2 regions of the Clostridium gelidum genome follow, and region 1 is predicted to be linked to the other one. Evidence: riboswitches for the same ligand, from Rfam matches in the RefSeq annotation. Region 1 holds a riboswitch; the other holds the start of a gene.
What was found. Region 1 has a riboswitch for cyclic di-GMP ahead of psyc5s11_RS26675 (methyl-accepting chemotaxis protein). Riboswitches for the same ligand answer to the same signal wherever they lie in the genome.
Positions count from the first base shown of each region.

Region 2: linked by a shared signal. The riboswitch ahead of psyc5s11_RS08195 (methyl-accepting chemotaxis protein) and the one ahead of psyc5s11_RS26675 (methyl-accepting chemotaxis protein) in region 1 are both predicted to bind cyclic di-GMP.

Region 1 is NZ_AP024849.1:5,824,938-5,833,055, forward strand. Features, by position in the region: gene psyc5s11_RS26670 (methyl-accepting chemotaxis protein) at 1-803, opposite strand, end outside; gene psyc5s11_RS26675 (methyl-accepting chemotaxis protein) at 1,682-3,403, opposite strand; cyclic di-GMP riboswitch class II at 3,463-3,545, opposite strand; gene psyc5s11_RS26680 (alpha/beta fold hydrolase) at 3,634-4,404, opposite strand; partial or broken gene psyc5s11_RS26685 (IS1595 family transposase) at 4,556-4,865, opposite strand; tRNA gene psyc5s11_RS26690 (tRNA-Ser) at 4,973-5,062, opposite strand; gene psyc5s11_RS26695 (flavodoxin domain-containing protein) at 5,305-5,823, shown strand; gene psyc5s11_RS28285 (CDP-alcohol phosphatidyltransferase family protein) at 5,933-6,487, shown strand; gene psyc5s11_RS26705 (nucleoside deaminase) at 6,517-6,966, opposite strand; gene psyc5s11_RS26710 (HlyC/CorC family transporter) at 7,145-8,118, opposite strand, start outside.
Region 2 is NZ_AP024849.1:1,847,472-1,855,589, forward strand. Features, by position in the region: gene psyc5s11_RS08185 (3-oxoacyl-[acyl-carrier-protein] synthase III C-terminal domain-containing protein) at 1-851, shown strand, start outside; gene psyc5s11_RS08190 (AMP-binding protein) at 1,093-2,670, shown strand; cyclic di-GMP riboswitch class I at 2,710-2,797, shown strand; gene psyc5s11_RS08195 (methyl-accepting chemotaxis protein) at 3,034-4,566, shown strand; gene psyc5s11_RS08200 (GerMN domain-containing protein) at 4,801-4,974, shown strand; gene psyc5s11_RS08205 (radical SAM protein) at 5,120-5,986, shown strand; gene psyc5s11_RS08210 (hypothetical protein) at 6,377-6,625, shown strand; gene psyc5s11_RS08215 (LacI family DNA-binding transcriptional regulator) at 7,059-8,021, shown strand.

The DNA of each region.
Region 1 (8,118 bases):
GTTACTGCTAAAAACCACTGTGTTCCATTTACAGGTGCATATCCAATATATTTAACTGCCCCATTGTAAGTATAGTGCCCAGGGCCTACCCCACCTTTTAGCATCTCTTTCTGAACATTCACCATGTCTTGCAAATTTGGATTTTTAGCAAGATTATCAAAGATATTATCCATTTTTATTACAAGATCTTTATTATAGTTTGCAATAGTTGTTCCTTTACTGTTAATCATATATGCTTTTCCAGATGCTCCAAGCACGATTTTATTTGTCATCTCACTGAGATTATTTCCATCTCTTACCTTGAAAATCACGCCTACAATTTTATCATTCCATTTTACAGGAACAGCATAGTTCATAATCATTGATCCAGGATTTGTCTTGTCTTCAATAGGATCAGATACAGATTTTTCACCTTTGATAGCCTTTTGAAAATATTCTCTATCTTTTATGCTTACAACCTTACCATTTGGTGCTATGGTATTTCCATCAATATCTGCATATGCTATATTAATATCTCCAGTTCTTTTTGCTTCTTCTTTCATGATTTTTATTTTATCATCCATTTGGACGCTAGGGTCTCTAATTTTATCATTTGATGCAAGGACTTCAAGTGATGTCCACTGTTCTGCAAGAGATTTTTCTACGGCATAAGTACCTTGCTGAGCCAATTGCGGCAATTCCATGTCTACATTTGAAATTAGAATATTTGATGTAATAAAATATGAAGAGATCCCAAACCCAATGCAAACAATTAATAATAAAAGACTGATTGCTAAGACAATTTTTATTCTTATACTTTTCATTTAAATCCCCTCCTCAATTTTAGTAGGTTTTGTAAAATACTCTTTCAAACTTTTATCTTAACTTCTTTGTTTAATTGACTATCTTTAAATTTTTTCTTTCATTATCCATTTTCTATATAAATTTCTTTCTGTTCTTTTCTCTTTTTCTTTCATTTAATACATTATTCTACACAAATACTTTATTTCCTCTATTTTTATGTAATTTTTTCGACATTTATTGTTTCATTTAAATTTATTTTATCAAATCAAACGAATATTTGATATATTATCTTTTATTTTGTTATTGATGTTTTAAAAATTAAACTTTACCATTGTTTGTTGTTATATTTCTTCTCCATTTGAATTGTTTTTCTCATAAAATACACTTCCTCTTCTAAAAATAAGGTAATGTATAACAAAAAAAACTATACACGTTCTCCTCATTTCTAAGAAAAAATCGTGTATAGTTTATATTCAACTAAAAATTATATTAACTGGGTAAAAAGTGGCGTGATAATGCATTATAAAAAATTCATAAATCACAATTAAGTTACTCCTTTAAAAATAATTCTTACAACTACTTAATTATTAAATAATATCTAACTTTCTAATAAACTTCAATATTGTTACAAAATATTAATAATTCACCTATAATTATTGTCTCCAATAGTTCATTATATAATCCTATATAGTTAATCAACTTAAAACATAGCTATATTTTTATTGCTGACTCGAAGAACTTAGTAAAAGTTAGATTAAAAAATAGAAAATCAAACACTAACCACCAAAGCTTGACTTAAATAATAATAACGCTTAAATTTATTCTTATAATTGTAAAACAAAAAAAGCTTGTTTATAATTTAAATTCCTAAAAATAATTATAAACAAGCTATTATAAATTATACTTTAAATTTAGCTATAATACTTCCCAAATCTTCAGACATCTGAGATAAAATCTTGCTAGATGAAGCTATTTCTTCAACAGATGCTAACTGTTCTTCTGCCGCTGCTGATATTGTTTGTGTTTCATCCGCTATGTTCATGCTTATATTTTGTATATTATTTACTGAAGTAACTGATGCTTTAGTTCCAACACTTATTTCATTAATTGACTTTGATATTTCGTGAATTTGTTCAGATATTGATCTTATCATTTTAAGTATTTCACGGAAACTTGTACCTGCAACATTTACAACCGTTGCTCCTGCATCAACCTCTTTTGAGTTTTCATTCATAACTGAAACTGCACTATTAGTTTTATTTTGAACATCATTAATAATTTCAGCTATTTCTTTTGTTGCTTCTTGTGACTGTTCTGCTAATTTTCTAATTTCATCTGCTACTACACTGAACCCTTTTCCTGCTTCTCCTGCTCTTGCAGACTCTATTGCTGCATTTAATGCAAGTAGATTTGTTTGTTCTGATATGCTTTCAATTGTATCAATAATTTGTCCAATCTTAGTTGATTTTTCTTCAAGCTCACTAATAATAGATGATGTTTCATTAGTCTTCTTCTCTATTAGTTCCATTTGATTAATAGCCTTTTCTATTGCTTCTTCACCAGCATTCGCTGAAACCTCAGCATTATCTGTCAATGTTGAAACTGATTTTGTATTTTCAGATACTACATTTATTTTCTCAGATATATTTTCAACTACATTAGTAGTATCATTGGCAAATGCAAGTTGATCATCTGCACCCTGTGCCATATTAGTTACAGCAGTAGCGACAAGATTTGATGCATCTGCTGATTGTTCAGCACTTGCAGTTAATTCTTCTGATGATAACACTAATTGCTCTGATGTGTTTCCTAATTGCTTAAGTAACTCTCTAATATTCTTTGTCATCTTATCTAAAGCATTGGTTACTATTCCAAACTCACTCTTATCTTGAAGATTCTCTGATGATACTTCCATTGAAAAATTTCCTTCTGACAATGCACCTATAAATACTACAAAATCATTCAATCTCTTAGTAATACGTTTTGTTATTAGTAATCCTAATAAAATTATCAAAATTGATCCTGTGATAACTATACTTAAAAATGTTCCTACTGCAACCTTAAAATTTGATTTATCAGTATTATTTATTTCTTCAGCAATTTGTCTATTATGTTCACCAAGTTTAACCAAATCATTCATGAAAGCTTGTACATATGTATCAACATTTTTTCCATAATACTCATATGCTTCCTGATTTTTATTTTCTTTAGCTAAACTAATAACAGTTTTCCTCCCTTCTCTATACTTAGCTAAGTTATCCTCTATCTCTTTTATTTTACTTGTTTCAAATGAATCCAACTTTAAATTTTTATACTGATTCATATAATTATTAAATTCTCCGGCACGAGTATCTATATCTTTAATTAAACTATCATTTTCATTTTTATCCGTTGTTACCATAAGTCTATAAATATCTGCTGTAATAGCTCTTGCATGCACTCTAGATTCACTCAACCATTCACTAGACAATAATCTTTCATTATACATGGAATCAATACTTTTACTAGATGCTAGTAAGAAGTAATATCCAGTTGTACCTACTGCAAGTAACCCTATTAAAGAGCATACTATAAGTAATGTTAATTTTTTACCTACCTTTAAATTATTAAGCCATCTCATTTTTAATCTCCTACCCTTACTTAAAATTTCAATAAAAAAACCTGTCAACAATTAATAACTTAATTGTTGGCAGGTTGCACCACTAACTCCGAATTCTTAAGGTGCCCAAATAAAAGAAATCATCATCGTTTCCAACTTTTCATGACATTATATTACAAAATATTATAATATTCACTTATATTCTTATTATATCACCTACATATACAGATGTACATATTTTATACTATTAGTTATAATGTTTGGCTATGTTTTGTATTATTTGCAAAAAAGCGTTGCAATAAATCAAGGTATTTATCTGGATGAATTAAACTAATTTCTCCATGTCCACTTTTTGTAATGACTTTTAAAAAACTACCATTAATGGTATCGTGAAGTAGTGTTGCTGATTTTTTCATTATTGATAATTCTTTCTCACCAACTAATATTAATGTTCTTGCTTTCGTCTTGCATAATGTTGAAGATATTGAATAATCTCCATTACTTTTCGTAATATTAATTAGTGTTTCTTTTGTCATTCGTGAACTATCCTCATAATAGGTTTCAAATAATTCATATGGTACATTTAATGTTTTAGCCTGTAGTCTTGCATACCATCTTTTCTTAATTAGCCCATAGCACACATTATACATCGGTACAGTTAATGTGACTGCCATTTTCATAGGATAAACCAACGCACTTTCTATAACAGCATTCTCTGTGATACCACATTCTTGTGATATTATTTCAACAACGATTTGAGCACCAATAGAAAGACCGCAAATTGCAAAAACTTTTCCATTACAATTTTCTTTTATATAATTAATAACCTGTTCTGCGGATTTTTTTATACTTACAAAAGTATTATTCCAATCATCACCATGCCCATCAATAATAGGTGTAACAATATAATAATCCTTTTGCAATGCTTCAATTTGTGGTTTTAATGACCACCATGACAGTCCGCCACCATGAAGAAAAATGATAACTGGCATATTTTTGTTGCCAAATTCTTTAAATATCATATTTATCCCCCATCTATATATCGAATATTATATAAGTAATCTCATTTCACATTTTTTTAATTACTAAACCAGTATATCTTAAAATTGATTTTTGAATTATAGTCTGTTTATATACTATATTATAATATTAATTTCAATATAATGTATATAACTAAACAAATATCGGTTCTCTTTCTCTAAAATCAATTACCTTTGTATCATCGTGTGCTACATTACATTGAAGCATAAAGTTTTGGATTTTTACCACTTCCTTGTCATTTTCAAACAATTGTAGCCATTTAAACCAATACATATAATTGTTGATATATTTAGTTGCAACGCCATTAAACCTGTTCATCCACTTTTTAAATTTGCTGTGTACATCATTAATGTGTTGAATATGGTAAATTAATTCTTTATGTTTTCCTCTTTTTTATACCCTTTATGGTCTAATGAAAATCTTTAGTAAATTGAACATAACTATTTTAACTGCAATTTGCGGTAGTATTTGAATAACTCACAAAACATAAAAAATGCCTGAAACCTTAGTATTACTAAGCTATCAGGCATTTTTCGCATCTAACTTCATTGGCGGAGAGAAGGGGATTCGAACCCCTGATAGAGTTGCCCCTATACACGCTTTCCAGGCGTGCTCCTTCGGCCACTCGGACATCTCTCCATAAGTAGAAAACTAACATCTATGATTTTAAGTGAACCACTTACTCAGCGAACGTATGTGAGTCGAGTTTCATTTATCAATCTTTTAATGCTTTTTCATGATATCATACATACTTTTTTAATTCAACTGAATATTTTTTTATGATATAATTTCAATTATAGATAATAATTGAAGTCGTAACAAATATGCAAGCGTCTATGAGTTAGTAAATCTTCAAATATATAAAAGGAGTGATTTTAACTATGAAAACTTTAATCTTATTTGCATCAAAATATGGTGCAGCAGAAAAATGCGCTAATTTACTCTCTGAAAAATTAAATGGTGATGTTAATATAATAAATCTAAAAGAAAATAAAAACATAAATCTCTCTGATTATGACAAAGTAATTGTTGGCTGTTCTATTTACGTAGGCAATGTACAAGCTGAGATAAAAAATTTTTGTGATACTAATTCAGTTTCACTTATGGCTAAACCTTTCGGACTATTTATATCATGTATGACAGATAAAAAAGACGAGATTAATTCATATACTGAAAAATCTTTTTCTAATGAATTAATTAATCATGCAACTATCATTGATTCACTAGGTGCAGTTTTTAATTTTAAAAAGATGAACTTTTTTGAACGACAAATTGTTAAGATGATTCTAAATTCTAAAAATAAAACTGATGAACTCAATATTAAAGTTGATGGTAAAACTAATATTTCCACCATTTCAGATGAGAAAATTTTGAAATTCGCGAGTGTAATGAATGATTAAAGGAGTGAAAATATGTTTAAAAAAATATTGTTGAGTAAAAACCCACTACGAAAGGTTAAATTTGCTTATTCTGATAAAGAAGGTAGCAAAACTAATGCTGTATCGCTAGGTGAGAAATTTGGAATTAATTAAGAAACTATCTATTAATACCCTAACATTGCTCAGAGTACCATTAACTATCTTATTCATATTACTTTTTATTAATAAGAATAATGTTCTACAATTGATTGTTCTTTCTTTAATCATATTAACAGATTTCATCGATGGAAGAATTGCTAGAAAACTATGCATTCAATCTAAACTCGGTAGTATATTAGATCCTTATTGCGATTTGTTTTTTGTGCTCTGTACAAGTATCTTGTTCAATATATATAATTTAGTTTCTATTACATATACTTTTATACTCATTTTCAAATTTGCTGAATTTAATATAACTTCATATTATGCTGGAATGTCCTCTAATAAAATTCCATTTATGTTTGACAAAGTAGGACGAGTTGTAACAGCTCTTTATCAGGGTGTTCCCTTTGTAGTTGTAATTCCTTTTTTGTCACAGTACTGCTCTGCATATATTTCATTTTTAATAATAGGTACACTTATATCAAGTACCTTAAGGATTTCTAATTTAATACATACTAAAGTATACAAATCTTATAATGAATAAAAAATTATTATTACTATTTCTATAACTAATTATAATTCGTTTTTTCTCCTATTTTCAAAAAACTTTGTTAATAATGCTGAGCATTCCTCATCATAAATCCATTTAACATCCACAAATGAATTTAGTCCCCTATTATCTAAGAGATTTATTAGTGAACCACAAGCCCCCATATCCTTATTAAAAGTTCCTATATAAACTTTAGATATTCTGCTTTGTGAAATAGCACTAGCACACATTGGACATGGTTCCAAAGTTACATACATTTCAGCTCCATTTAATCTCCAATTGCCAATATATTTTGAAGCTTCCTTAATCGCTAATATTTCTGCATGAGCTGTACTATCTTTTAAAGTTTCTTTTAAATTATGAGCTTTTCCTATTATAACTCCATCTTTTACAATCACTGCACCTACTGGAATTTCACCTTTATTCATTGCTAAAATGGCCTCTTCCTTTGCCACTTTCATAAAATCAACCATTATTCTTATGCTCCTATTATCAATTTTCTTATTTAGGTAAGTTAAATAAAATAACAAATCCATACACTTTAGGATTAATTAAAGAAATAGAAGGGATATCCTAGTTTACTAGAAAAATATCCCTTCTATTTTAATACCTTATCTAATTGCCTTTAGACAGCTTGTTTGTATATATCATTCACATATCATTAGCAACTTTACTTTCTTCAATATTAATAATCATCCTAACCTTCTTAATTCTATTCTTTTCTATTTCTTCAGCAATAAATCTTATGTTATTGACTATGACTTCTTCTTGTTCTTCTGGCATTCTTCCCAGATCTTCAATCATAAGTCCACCAACAGAATCAAATTCTTCTGAATCTATATTAATTCCTATTAAATCACTAATATCATGAAGTCTTAAGCTACCTTCAACTACATATTCATTTTCTTTAATAAATTCAACAGGATTTTTTTCTTCATCATATTCATCCTCAATTTCTCCAACTATTTCTTCTACCAAATCTTCGATTGTAACTAATCCCACAGTTCCACCATATTCATCCAATACAATTGCAATATGATTCCTTGTTTTCTTCATTTCTTTTAATAATTCTACAATCTTCTTAAATTCGAATGTATAAAATGGCTCTCTTATATATTTAGAAATATTAAAATTAGCTCTTAAATTTTCAATTGTAGCCAAATCTTTAATATTTAAAACTCCTATAATATTATCTATTGTCTGATTGTAAACTGGAATTCTTGAAAATTGTTCATTCTTAATAACATCCATGACCGCATCATAACTTACTTCTTTATCAACTGAAATAATATCAACTCTTTGAACCATCACATCCTTAACTTGAAGATCTGCAAATTCAAATACATTAAATATCATTTCTTTTTCATCATTTTCCAAAACACCTTCTTGTTCACTTACTCCAACCATAGTCTTCAATTCTTCATGTGTTATAAAAGACTTTTCTCCACTCGGATCTCCACCCAAAATTCTAATAAACATTGAAGAAATAGCAATAATTATATAGACTAATGGCTTAAATATTATTACTAAGAATCCTATGGGTCTTGCAACTCTTAAAGCAATAGCTTCTGATTTCTGTTTTGCAATAGACTTTGGAGTTATTTCTCCAAAAATAAGCACTAAAA
Region 2 (8,118 bases), 2.1 Mb from region 1:
ATAGATATTTAATTGATGAAAAAAGCGAAAATAGCCTTACTATGGCAATAGAATCATGTAAGAAAGTTTTGGAAAAATCAAACCTTGAAGGAAAAGATATTGATATGATTATCTTTTCTAGTGTACTTCCTCAATATGTTTCTCCACCATGTTCAATCATAATTCATAATACTATCAAAGGAAAAATGGAGTGCTTTTGTCAAGATATTAATTTAAATTGTGCTGGAATGACAAATTCTCTAGATTTTATTTACCGATATATGTCAGCAAACAGTAATGTTGAGAGAGTTTTACTTGTTGGAAGTGATTTTTTAAATTTTCAAATATCACCTGATGATGATGCTTGTTATGGACAATTTGGGGATGCTTCATGTGCGTTAATACTTGAAAGAACTGAGGAAGACTGTGGATTAATCGATAGTAAAGTTGTTGTTCATTCTGATGGCGTTTCTGATATAGTCTTTCCTAAATGTGGCTTTTCAAATATATTTGAAGGAAAGAAAGAAGATTTTCTAGCCTCTTGGTCTGTAGAAGAATGTCCTTGGTTAGAAACTGCTATAACTAGTATGAGTAATTTATTAAAGGAAAATGACTTAAAAGTAAGTGATATTTCTATGTTTTGTTTATCTCAATATACATATAAAAACATAGAGCATCTTAGAGAAAAACTAGATATACCTGAAAAAAATAGTATATATATAGGTAATACTTATGGCTATACTGGTACAACAAGTCCATTTATTGCATTATATACGGCTATAAATAATGGACAAGTTCGTCGTGGTGACTATGTTATGCTTTGGACTGTTGGAGCTGGTTATATCCATATATCTGTATTACTAAAATATTAACGTTTATCTATTTGTTAATTATTATATAAAAAACAAAATTATATATGAAATACTAATAGATAGACGCAAAACCTATCTTTTATATAATTTTTGTTAATAATTATTTTTAATGATAATTTATGTATATTATGATATATTGGTTTTAAGGAAAATATTACAATTTTGTATTAAAATGATATAAGTATAAAATATTTGAGTAATTTACAGTTGGATTTTAATTATGAACAAGAGGTGTATTAAAATGACATTACTTAATGAGACTATTGGATCATATACTAATAAAATATTCAAAAAGTTTGAAGACAAAGAAGCTGTAGTGTATATAGAAGATAACAGACGTTTTACATTCAAAAAGCTTAACTTTGAAGTAGATATGATAGCTAAAAGTTTAATATCTATTGGAATAAAGAAAGGTGATCACGTAGCTTTGCTATCATGTAATTCGCCAGAATGGATAATAGTGTTTTTAGCTACATTAAAAATAGGTGCTGTATCCGTCTGCTTAAGCTATTCATCAACTGAGGAAGAAATCGATTATATGCTAAAGCAATCTGATTCAACAATATTAATTGTAAGTGATAAAGATATGATTGAAAAAGTTGATTTAGAGAAATTCACTTATCTTAAAATAACGTTGAAAATAAAAACTTTATTTAACTTAGGTTTTATAATGTCTCAAATGAAGAACGTATTAAATGATGATCTTATGAATATTGCAAATGATGTTTCTCAAAATGATTTGGCTACAATTTTATATACATCAGGAACTACTGGAAAGCCAAAAGGAGTTATGTTTACACATAGTGCTGTTTTAAATGGTCCTCTTTCTTTTAGTAAAAATTATGGTTATACATCAAAAGATACGATTCTAGTTACACTACCATTGAATCATATATTGGGGGGGAAATATACGGCACTTCTTGGACTTCTATCTGGAAGTACAATAGTATTAATGAAAAAATTTAAAACAGACGTTGCGCTTAAAGCAATTGAAACCGAAAAATGTACTGGCTTTCATGGAGTTCCAACAATGTATCAATATTTAATAAGTAAATGTAATTCATATGACTTATCAAGTTTGAGAGTAGGGATGATTGCAGGAGCAGTTTCGTCTGAAACACTTATGAAAGATATAATGGAACATCTTCACATTACTGAATTAAGCAATACTTTTGGACAAACTGAAACTCTTGGAGTAACTCAAACTCCAATTTATGATAAAAATCATCCAAAAGTAAATACTGTTGGTAGACCAGTTGAACATGTGGAGATAAAAATATGTGATTTAAAAACTGGACATACACTTCCACCAAATGTGGAAGGTGAGTTATGTGTAAAAAGTCCTTATAGTATGCTTGGATATTATAATAATCCTATTGCAACAAATGTTACGGTTATAGATAATTGGGTGCATACAGGTGATATTGCATTTATAGATGAAGATGGGTATTTATCTATAAAGGGACGAATAAAAGATGTAATAATTAGAGGTGGAGAAAATATTTCTCCAACAGATATTGAAAATCATCTTATTAAACACTCTGAAATTGAAAATGCAATAATTGTTGGTATTCCAGATGAAACTCTTGGGGAAGAAATAGTTGCTTTTATTAAAGTTAAAAAACCTTCTATCTTAACTAAAGAAGATATATTTGAATTTTTATCTGGGAAAATCTCAAAATATAAATTCCCTAAGCATATAGAATTTATAGATACATTTCCATTAACATCTACTGGGAAAATCAAACGAAATTCACTAAAACAAATTGCAATTGAAAGAATTAATCCTATTGTATTCGCTGAAGTTGCAATTAATTAAAGAAGAAGGAATAGCTGAAAATAATTAATATATAATATAAATTGATAATAGCAAAATTATCAAAAGGTAAGGTCGCAAAGCCGTGGGTCTAAAGAAAAGTATTTTCTATGATTGCCAGGTTACCAAATTATACGTATAAGAATCGATATATATACTTATATTTGGGTATGTATTATTAATTAATAATAAACACCTTTAATTTGCAAAAAAAGAATGGAAATGATATGATTAAAAAGGAAAAATAGGATAAAATAACATAATATAAGTAATGTAAACATTATATGATATAATATGTACACTATTTATGTTATGCAAATTAATTACATAAATATACAAAATTTTAAAAATACCTAGGAGGTAACAATGAATACAGAAGAAAGCTCTATAATAACTTTTAATAAAAAAACCCTTAAATTTGTACTAATATTTTATGTGGCATTGTGTACTATGGCATTATTATTTTTTAGCGCATTAAAATTGTTTGGATTTAATGATAGTATAAATATAAATTCTTTGATTATTCAAGGAATAGCTGTTTTAATTTATGCTATAGTACTTCGAATATGTTATAAATGTACACTTACTGAAAATGGTTTCAACATAAAAGCGTTTAAGATAACAAAGATTATGATTTTAATATTAACTTATTTTCAGTATTTATTTTTGAATTTTACGATGCATTTAAATTCCATATGGTTTATGATTTTCTATTTCGTCATTCTTGGAGCATTATTTTTTGATTTAAAAATGATTACGATATCAATAATTTTAAGTATTATTTGTCAAATAGTAGTAGTTGCAAATAATCCTTCAATTTTTTTAGATAATCAATTTCATATAGCAGAAGTAGCTATGAGAATAATTACTATTTCTTTAACTTTATCAATAATCTTTATGGTTGTATATTTTGCAGCTAAGCTATTAGAATCAATTGGTGAAAAAGAAATTGAAATCAAAGAAGAAAATCAAAAATTATTATATTTATTTAAAAATATAGGTGAAATGTCTACTTCTGTTTTGGAATCAAGTGAAAACTTAAGTGTTGCTATTGAAGAGCAAACAAGTTCACTTCTGGAAGTTTCAGCAACAAGCCATTCGGTATCAAAAGCTTCTGATGAAATGCTTGATAAATCAAATAAGAATAAAGAGATATTAAGCACTTTATTAAGTGCTAATGAGGTAGTTGTGAGTAGAACAAAAGATAGTGAGGATAAAATAAAGGAATTTATCAATATGACAGATAAAAACCAGATATCTTTAAATGATACTCTCGTAATTATTAATGATATAAAAGATAGTATAGAAGATACGTTTGAGTCTACAAAAGAGCTGGAACAAAAATCACGACAAGTAGATGAAATATTAACTCTTATTGGAGATATATCAGAACAAACAAATCTTCTTGCTTTAAATGCATCAATTGAAGCAGCAAGAGCAGGTGAATATGGTAAAGGGTTTGCAGTAGTAGCAGAAGAAATAAAAACATTAGCTGAAGGAACAAAGGAATCACTTACTCAAGTAAGTTCAATTGTAGGTGAGTTAAAAAGTAAAATTAACATAGTTCAAGAACAAATGACTCATAACAACGAAAAATCTCAAGCGGGAAATAATATTATTAATGAAACAGTTCAAGGATTAAATAGTATGACTTCGGATTTGAAATTATTTAGTAATAATATTATGGATATAAGTAAAGCTTCTACTACATTACTTACAGAAACTAAAAATGTAGTTAAATTTAATGAAGAAGTAGGCAATATAACAAAAGATACAATATCAAAATATGAAATGGTAACAGAAGCAGTAACACAAAGTGCTTCTACTAGTGAAGAAATTGAGGCTAGTATTAATGAACTTAGAAATGTTGCTGAAGATATGAATAAACTTATTAAATAAATTGTATAAAAAACAACTATCAGAATATATATACATAGAAAATAAAAACTACTCAGTTATCATAATTGAGTAGTTTTTTTATAGAAAAAAATTAAAATAATATGTTTACCTTTTAGCAGACTTAATAGGTATATATATGGTACCATTATCTTATAGGGATGTAGGAAACATAATGGTTAAGAAGGAATGAGTGTTAATTAGGATAATATAGTATATGTTGATTTTACATAAGAATTGGTTAGCGAAATGAATGTAGGTGCAGTTTATGAAAGTATGATTTTACAAAGTATTACTAATACACTTGGAACTTATTATGGTGTGGAAAAAGTATATATTACAATAGAAGGAGAACTTTATGGATCAGGCCATATTATAAAGGAAAAAGGTGAAACTTTTACTGTGGATTAAAAAAAGTGTTGAATTAAAATCTGAATAAGTTTAATGCTTCGTCATATTATTTTAATTTTACAATCATAGGTTTAATAGGAACACTCGTAGCAGATTTAATTTTAAAGTGACTAATATAGAGAATTAATAAGGGGAGAAAATATTTATGTACGATTATCCATTATACAGACCACCTAGTGAAGGAAATAGCCTTATAATACAAGCAACTTTAGGATGCTCTCATAATAAATGTAGCTTTTGTAATATGTATAAATCCAAGAAATTTACAATAAAAGCAATAGAAGATATTAAAAATGATATAAGTTGTTTTAGACAAAAATATGAACATGTAGAAAGAATATTTTTAGCTGATGGAGATGCTTTGATACTTAAAACAGAGGATTTAAAGGGAATATTAGTATATATAAAAAAATTATTTCCTGAATGTAGTAGGGTTACTCTTTATGGTTCCCCTAAATCTATATTACTTAAAACTCCACAGGAATTAAGTGATCTTAAAGATTTAGGATTATCAATGATATATATGGGCGTTGAAAGTGGAAATGATGAAGTTTTAAAGGATATTAATAAAGGCGTAAGTAGTGAGGATTTAATTAAGGCTGCAAAGAAGGTTAAGGATGCAAATATATTATTGTCAGTAACGGTTATAGCTGGAATTGGTGGAGCAGAGCGCAGTAAAAGTCATGCAATTAAAACTGGTGAAATGATAAGCAGTATGATTCCAGATTATTTAGGTGTATTGACTCTTATGGTTGAGGAAGGAACTAATTTGCATAATAAAATTATAAATAAAGAATTTGAACTTTTAAATGACAAAGAGATTTTAAATGAGATTAAGCTTTTAATAAAGTACATTAATGTAAAAGAACCAATAATATTTAGATGCAATCATGCATCAAATTATATTTCATTAAGTGGAAATTTACCTAAAGATAAAGAAAAATTATTAACTCAAATAAACTATTATCAAGATACAAATAAACTGAAACAAGAAGAGGACAGAAGACTTTAATGGTCTTTTTCCTAGAATAGATGGTTACTCCAAACCTATGAAAATATAAAGTAGATATATAAAGTTTTCTTATGATTTGAGAAAAATAGAAAAATGTATGAAAAATAGAAAATGTGATTTTATTACATTTGATGATGTTGCTATAAAAGTAGTAGACATTATTATAAGCTCTATAGAAAGTACAAATGATTAATAATATTGAAAACTCCAGTACTTCATTAGTCGGGTATGTAAACGATAAAATTAATTTTTAAAGGGGTGTGCATATAGGTAACATAAGAAAAAATAATAATCAGAATAATAGTATACCAATAACAATTCTTCTAAATAAGATAAAAAAGATTTCTGTAAATGTTCAAAAATATGTAGAATTTCTATTTATATTAAAAGGTGATAAAAAAAGGTCGTTATCGTATAAAGCGATATATTTTAAATAGAGAACATGGAAGTATCTTTGATGAGTGGCTAAATATGAATTCAACTTATAATATTAAAAAGGAGGAAATTGATTATTTAAAACAAATTTGTGTGCCAAAGCAAACCGTTTTTTATGTAGAAAGTATAGATGAACTAAGGATAGAAAGCTGTCTTTCACCACATGAGGTTAATTTTTATGAGGTTACATTTGAATATAGTTAGAGGTATAAGAAAGTTATTGATAGTAATGGAGAGGCGTCAGATTAAAGAGTTATAATTTACTAGTGATTGATAATCTTCATGTGATAATTTTTTAGGTGTATAGGGATTTGAAACGAATTTTTTTGAGGATGAAAATGTATAATATTTGACATGTTTATGATTAAATACTAAAATTATAGTTGTAAATAAAACTAACTTTATTGAGATAATTTTTATTTTAGAGATGTTATTTTATTACGCAAAGTGGATATTCAAATTTAGAAATTGCAAGAAATAAAAAGGATAACGAAGAGAACCTGTTTATAATAGGCAAAGCAGATATTAAAAATTATTTTAATAATTTACAGAAATAAATAGACTATATGATGATAGGCAAATAAAAATGTAAAGTAAGAATTAGGAGTGAGTTAAAATAAAAACTACAATAGCAGATATAGCTTCCATCGTAGGAGTAGCTAAAAGTACTGTATCAAGATATTTAAATGGTGGGTATGTTAGTGAAGAAACTAGAAAAAAGATTGACAAGGCAATAAAAGATACTAATTATGTTCCAAACAATTTTGCACAAAGTTTAAAAGCAAAAAAGAATAATCTTATAGGAATAATTGTGCCAAGACTAGATTCCTATGCAACGTCAAGAACATTAGCAGGAATAGATGAAACATTAAGGAAATTAGGATATCAATTGATAATATCTTGCACAGGACAAAAGGATGAAAGAGAAATTGAGAGTATTGAAAATTTAGTAAATCAAAGGGTTTCAGGAATGATTTTAATAGCAGGAAAAATAACTGATAAGCATAAGAAAGCATTAGGAGGAAGTAATATACCAGTTATATTATTAGGACAAAAAAATGAGAATTTTTATTGCATTTTACATGATGATGAAGATGCAGGATATCAGGTTGGAGAATATATAATAAGTAAGGGACATAGAAATATATGTTATATTGATGTAGATAAAGAAGGCGTTTCAGCATGGTCAAGAAGAAGAATGGGATTTGAAAAGTGCATGAAAGAGAATTATATAGATAGTGTTTCATTTTTTAAAAGTGATTCAACTATAGAAGATGCTATTGAAGTAGTGGGAAAAATAGTATCTACTCAAAAACCAACAATTATTGTATGTGCTACTGATAGTATTGCGATTGGAGTTATGAAAGGATTAACAAAAATGGAAATATCAATTCCTAAGGAAATTTCTGTTACAGGAATAGGAGATTATGAGATAGCAGGGATGATAACCCCATCTCTAACAACAATTCATTACCCATATAAATCTTGTGGAAAGCTTTTAGCAGAAAACATTGTTAATTTAATAATTGGAAATAATACGAATAAAGAGACTATTATTCCAGTAAAATTAATTGAAAGAGAAAGTGTTGACAAGCTATGAAAACGATAATATAATACAAATAAGGAACCGGTTCTGCACCGGTTAATTTTAAAAGGTGTGAGGAACCGGTTCTGCAAAGAAATATTTAATAGGATAT